Regions from separate parts of the Halomonas sp. GD1P12 genome, predicted to be linked through region 1. Evidence: riboswitches for the same ligand, from Rfam matches in the RefSeq annotation. Region 1 holds a riboswitch; the other holds the start of a gene.
The links. A riboswitch is a leader RNA that binds a small molecule or an ion and turns the genes downstream of it on or off. The one in region 1 is predicted to bind cobalamin.

Region 1 (3,203 bases):
CGCTTCCAGTCACCTCGTCGCCATAGCTTTCGTTGTGATCGAAGCGGGCGCTGGTTTGCAGGGTGAACGGGGCGAAATCGAAAAGCGCTTGGGTGAAGGCGGCGGTGTTGTCGCGGCTCGTCTCGTCGTAATCGACGGTGCTGTCGATGCGGTCTTCGCTCTGCTCGACGCCGGCAATGAACTCGTGAGCCCCCACGGTGAAGGTGTTTTCAAGCCGCGCGGTGCGGATGGTCGTATCGAAGGTGGAGTCGCCGAACTCGTCAACGTTATCGCTTTCGTCGCGGGCCTCGGAAAGTGTCACCCGCGAGCGCCAGGCATCCCCCACCGGAAGCTCGGCATAGACGCCGGCGATCTGCTGGACAAAGTCGTTCTCGCCGCCGTCGTATTCGTTGTTGCCGCGTGCGCGCAGCGCCAGTACGCCGGCCTCGCCCCCGTTATCAAAGGTGTGCGACACCCGGGCGAGTGCCGTGGTGTTGTCATAGCCCTTATCGTCACCGCTTCGGCGCACCGGCACGCCGTCGGTGTTGAAGTGGCTCGCCGCGAAGCTATAGCGGGTGCCGCCCTCTGACCCACTGAGCCCTGCGCTTGCGCGCGCCGTGCCGAAGGAGCCGCCGCCAAACGAAAGCCGGGGCTGCGGGCCGTCGCCCTCCTCCGGGGCGTGGGTGAAGAGCTGTACGACACCGCCGATGGCGTCCGCCCCGTAAAGGCTTCCTTTTGGTCCGCGCACGATTTCGGCGCGCTCAAACAGGCGCGGGTCGAGACTTCCCCAGGCCGCCCCGCCGCTGGTGGCCGAGCGCAGACGAATGCCGTCGATCAGCAGCACGTTCTGGCTGCTGCCGGTACCGCGAAGAAACACGCTCGCATTCTTGCCGAAGCTGCCGTTGCTGGAAACGTCGACCCCGGGCTGGCCACGCAAGAGGTCCGTGACGCTGACAGGATCCTGCCGGCGAAAAGTGGCCTCATCGAGCACGGTGACGGATGAAAGGCTTTGATTCGCGGTGCGCGGGGCAAGGGCCGCGGTTACGACCACCGGGTTGAGCGCCTGCTTCTCCTCGGGAGTGTTCGAAGACACCGTTTGGGCGTGAACGGCCAGCGGCAGTGCGGCGAGCGCAAAGGCGGCAAGCCCCAGGGTGGGTCGCGCGTAGGTCATGATAAGCCCCTTGAGCCGTGCTCACCCGCACGGCCGATTTTTTTATGGCCGCGCGGCGAAGGAGCAAGGGGAAATGCGGGGTCGAGTGCCCCGTATCAGCCCTGAGCACGCCCTCCGCGACTCGGCATTGATGGTAGTGAAACCGTGGTTTTGGGCCGGTCTCCGGGCTGACGAGCAAAAAGGCGAGGCCTTTTTCAAACGGCGGCCTTCCCATGTCGCGTGCGACACAGTGGCGTAGTGGCCGTTGTTGACTCGATTACCGTTGCGGGGGCAGCGCTGGAATGGACACCAGCTTCCCGTTTAACCGACGCAAGGTCGGCACCCAAAAGTGAGCGTAAACTAGCAAGCCGTTAAGGCCAGGTCAATCGCACTCGGCCAGGCTCGCTTGCGCAATGCTGGGCGCGGCCAGGCGCTGCACCAGGCCGTGACGCACGTACCAGACACGCTCGGCGTGGCGCGCGGCGTCCTGGCTGAACCAGCCGTTGAGATCGCGAAGGCGGCGCTCCTCACGCGCCATGGGCACCAGCCCTCGGCCGACCTCGCTCAGGATCAGCACGATCGTGGCGTTGCACGCCTTCGCGGCACGGCAAAGCGCGGCCAGATCCTCGCGCCACTGGGCGCGCAGGCGGTCGCTGTCGGTATCAAAAGCGCCGTCGCGGGCCACCCAGTCGAGCACGCCGTTGATCACCAGCGGCGTGTCGGGAATCAGAATCGAGTGGCAGTCCGCCAGCCGCTGGCCCGGGGCGAGGGTCCACCAGGCGGCGTTTTGAAAGCGCGTTTTTACGGCGTCGCGCTTGCCTGCGCGGGCACCGCCGATGAAAAGCTGCATTGCCACTCTCCTTCTCTAGCGCGATGGGACAGGTTCAGGCGCCGGCCGGTGGCCTGGGTCACCGTGGCCTCCCAGAAATCCACGGTTTCAAAACGCCGTCTCAGTTCACGAATCACACCGCCGTGGGTGACGGCCAGCACGCGCCGGTGGCCCAAAGCGCGCGCGTTGTCGGCAAGCGTCGACAGCCAGCCGTCAAGGCGCGTGCGCAAATCCCCGGCGGATTCGCCGCCGGGGATTTTAAGCTCTCCAACGCTATCAATCCATGCCCTGTAGCCCGGATTGTCCTTGAGTTCGTCGTAAACCTTGCCTTCATACTCGCCGAAATCGAGCTCGCGAAGTCGGGGCTCCAGATAAACGCTCTCAGTCGCAGCGTCGGGCCGGGCCCACTCGAGGGTTTGACGACAGCGGGTCAGATCGCTTGCGTAGATCGCATCGAAGTGCTCATCCTCCAACGCTTTTTTGAGCGCATTGAGCCCCGGCTCGGCGTCGGGAAACAAAAGCGCGATATCACGCTGGCCCTGGTAGCGCCGTTCAAGGTTCCAGGCGGTCACGCCGTGGCGAACCACCACCAGCTCCACATCAAGATCACTAGCCAAAGCTCGACTCCTTCTATTAACGCGCCAATCATGTCGCCGTTGATGCCCTTGAAGGCGCGAAGCACCCCGGCGCGAAACAGCACGGTAAACAAAAGCGCCCCGGCCAGCCAGCCAAGTAAGGGCGGATAAAAAAGCGCCACGCCCAAAAGCGGCACCAGCGAAAGCGCCACGTCCACAGGGGCCAGCGAGCGCTTGAACGCGTAGGCGAGCCCACTGGGTTGGACGCAAGGGCTCAGCACCAGCATGGCGGCGCCGGCAAAGCGGGCAAGCGCCGGCACGATCAAAAACCAGAGCGCGGGCGCGCCGATATCAACCAGCGCCCAGAGCAGCACCGCCTTCCAGGCGAGCAGGAAAAAAAGCGCCAGTATCCCGAAGCTGCCCACCTGCGGGTCCTTCATAATTTCCAAGCGCCGCGCAAGCGGCTGATTGCTGCCAAGGGCATCGGCCAGGTCCATCGCGCCGTCCAGATGCAGGCCGCCGCCGAGCGCCACCCACAGGCTCAAAAGCGCCAGTGCGGCGATGGGCGCCGGCAGCGCTAGCGCATCAAACGCCAGCGCAAAAAGCCACAGCAGCGCACCGATGAATAGCCCAACCAATGGGTAGGCGCGCAGCGCCCAGCGCCGGGTCG
Region 2 (3,203 bases), 1.8 Mb from region 1:
ACCAGCAGCCTACAGGCGTGGGGCACCACCAGCCCGACGAAGCCGATCGCGCCGGTGATCGACACCATCACTGCCGTCGCCAGCGCCGCCGTGCCGATCAAAAGCCCCTTCGTTGCCCGCAGATTCACACCGAGCGACGCCGCGCTTTCCGCACCGAAGGCGAAGGCGTCGAGCGAGCGCACGTGTCCAAGCGCCACCGCCAGACTCGCCCCGGCCACCGGCAGCGCCAGCCAGGCGTCCGGCCAGCGCACGCCGGACATATTGCCCAACAGCCAGAACATGATGCCCCGGGCCTGCTCGGCGTTGGCGGAGTGGGCGATGATGAAGGCGGTCAAGGCGTTGAACAGCTGCGCCCCGGCGATACCGGCGAGAATCAGAATGCCCGCGCCGCGCACGCCCTGGCCGCCGCCGGCCAGATGCGCCAGCAGCGCCACGAAGCTGAAGGCGGCAAGTGCCCCGGCGAAGGCGCCCATGGACATCGAGATCATTCCCGCCCCGAGGCCTGCCACGGTCACCGTGACCGCGCCGGTGGAAGCGCCCGCCGAGATGCCCAGCAGGTACGGGTCGGCCAGCGAATTACGTAACAGCGCCTGCAGAATCACCCCGGACACCGCCAGCCCCGCGCCGCAGCAGGCCGCCACGACGGCGCGCGCCAGGCGGTAGTGCCACACGATCGCCTCGTCGAGGGTGGAAAGCGGCCGGTCGATCATGCCAAGCTTGCTCGCCAATACGTTCAGCACGGTAGAGAGCGGGATGCGCGTCTCGCCGATCGAGGCGCCGACCAAAAGCGCCGCGATCAAACAAAGCGGCATCAGCCAGACCCACCGCGCGGAACCTGCGCCGATACGTGTCGCCCCCATCAGGACGACAGATCCATCTCGGCCAGCGCCTCGACCAGCGTCTCGAGGGCGTAGATGCTGCGAATCGACGGATCCATGGCGTGGGCGTCGATCTCGACCAGCCGGTCCTGCTCGACGGCCTCGAGCAGCCGGGTGACCGGATCGTTTTGCAGGAATTCGCGTTTCACAGCGATGTCGTCGGCGGGAAAGCGGCGCCGATCCATGCGCGCGGCAGCGATGAAGGTGGGGTCGGCGCGGGCGATGCTCTCCCAGCCCACCGTCGGCCACTCCTGATCAATACGCACCACGTTGTCGATGCCAAGCGTCGTCATCATCCAGTCCGGCACGCTGTTGACGCCGGCAACGTACGGATCGATCCCCAGGTCCGCCGAGGAGTACCAGAACACCCCGCGCAGTTCGCCCTGCAAATCGAGCGCCTGAGCGGCCTCGATTGCGGCGGTTTCTCGCGCCTGAAGATCGCTCACGGCATTCTCGCCGCGCTCGACGACGTCGAAGATCTCGGCCAGCGTTTCGATACTCTGGTACACCAGCGCCGGGTCAAACAGGCGTTCGCGGGCGCCATCCATGCTCTGATGGTTGTCCTTGCCCACACACTCGGTGGGCAGCGTCCAGAGCGGCACGCCGGCGTCATCGAACATCGCGGGCGTACCCACGACGCCGGCCGGGCCGACCATCCACTCGTAAGCAGAGATCACCAGGTCCGGCTCTTGCGCCAGCACGCTCTCGAAGCTCGGCGCGTTGTCGGACAACCGCTCGACGTCGGCATTCGCCTCGGCAAACGCCTCGAGCACCGGATTGACCCAGAGCGAGGTGCCTGCCACGTGCTCTTCAAGGCCCAGCAGGTAGAGCATTTCCGTCGGCGCCTGGCCGATGGTGACCACGCGCGCCGGCGCTTTTTCCAGGGTGATTTCGTGGCCGCAACTTTCGAGCGTTAGCGGGTAGGCGGTGGCGGCCTGGGCGTGCGGGGGCGCGCCCAGAGAGACGCACAGCCCTGCCAGGGCCAGCGCCGGGGATCGCTTCAACATCATGTACACTCCCGTGCATGATCGGCGCGCGTATGGCGCGGCCTGGTTGTGAGGATGCGTCGGCAGGTCTCCTGACTCACGGGTCGTCGCTAGCTCGCCTTCCCGGACGGATGTCCAGTGGCACGTGTGAGCATCGCTCGCCGCCTACAGTTGCGGGGGCAGTTCCGGTTCGCGCGAAGCGCTTCGGATTCCCTATCAAGTTCCGTACGGAACACCGATGCCGGCCATTCTAGAGAGCGCTGCAGGGTAGGGCAATCACGGCCCGCGCCGCGGTGGCGCTCATCCAATGCCTTGCCTACGCTGATAGCGACATCAGGGAGTTCGGCCATGACGTACGATGCGAACAAACGCGACATCCATGACATCAAGCGCTCGCGCTGGGCGGCGGTGCTGGTCGGCATCGGCGCGATGGCGGCGCTCGATGAGATCGTCTTTCATCAGCTGCTGCAGTGGCACCACTTTTTCGACTTTTCCACCCCCGCTTTCGGCATTCTTTCCGACGGCCTTTTGCACGCCTTCGAGCTCTTGGCAGTGGTGGTCGGCGTGTTTCTTTTGCTGGATCTCTCCCAGCGCGGGCGCTTGAGCGTGGCCTGGGCGAAGGCGGGGTTCTTTCTGGGGATGGGCGGCTTTCAGCTCTTCGACGGCCTCATCAACCACAAGATTTTACGCCTGCACCAGATTCGCTACGGAGTGGACCCGCTGATGTACGACCTGGTCTGGAATGCCTTCGCGGTCGGGTTTCTGCTGATCGGTGCGTGGTTCTGGCGCCGCGCCCGCGTGTTGCCCGCGCGCTGAATGCACGCCGGCCACCCCGCTTCGCCGCTCGACTGGCTGCCGTTTTTACTGGTCGTGCTCGTCACCTGCCAGTATCTGGCGGCGGCCGGGCTTCAGCGGGCGGGTGGGTCTGGCTGGAGCCTCTGGCGCTGCGGCTTTTTCCTTTTTGGCAGCGCACTTCTGGCCATTGCCTTCTGGCCCTTGTTGATGGCCTGGGCGCATGGCGATCTGGTCGGCCATATGACGCTGCACCTTTTGATCGGCATGTTTGCGCCGCTTTTCTGGGTGTTGGCCGCGCCGACGACGCTGCTACTCAAAACGCTGCCCCAGGCGGGCGGGAAATGGATGGTGAGGTTCCTGCACAGCCGTTTCATGCGCCTGGTGACCCACCCGGTCACCGCAACGCTGCTCAACGTGGGCGGCATGTACGTACTTTATCTGACGCCGCTCTACGCCGCCTCGCTGGAAAGCTCCCTACTTCACTACATGATTCACCTGCACTTTCTGCTTGCGGGGTATCTCTTCTGCTGGGCGATCCTCGCCG

Region 2: linked by a shared signal. The riboswitch ahead of OCT39_RS15755 (ABC transporter substrate-binding protein) and the one ahead of OCT39_RS06705 (TonB-dependent receptor domain-containing protein) in region 1 are both predicted to bind cobalamin.

Annotation. Positions count from the first base shown of each region.
Region 1 is NZ_CP107007.1:1,439,763-1,442,965, reverse strand. Features, by position in the region: gene OCT39_RS06705 (TonB-dependent receptor domain-containing protein) at 1-1,150, opposite strand, end outside; cobalamin riboswitch at 1,286-1,491, opposite strand; gene OCT39_RS06700 (bifunctional adenosylcobinamide kinase/adenosylcobinamide-phosphate guanylyltransferase) at 1,512-1,979, opposite strand; gene OCT39_RS06695 (histidine phosphatase family protein) at 1,931-2,575, opposite strand; gene OCT39_RS06690 (adenosylcobinamide-GDP ribazoletransferase) at 2,527-3,203, opposite strand, start outside.
Region 2 is NZ_CP107007.1:3,424,053-3,427,255, reverse strand. Features, by position in the region: gene OCT39_RS15760 (FecCD family ABC transporter permease) at 1-860, opposite strand, end outside; gene OCT39_RS15755 (ABC transporter substrate-binding protein) at 860-1,885, opposite strand; cobalamin riboswitch at 1,929-2,119, opposite strand; gene OCT39_RS15750 (DUF2243 domain-containing protein) at 2,213-2,680, shown strand; gene OCT39_RS15745 (cytochrome c oxidase assembly protein) at 2,681-3,203, shown strand, end outside.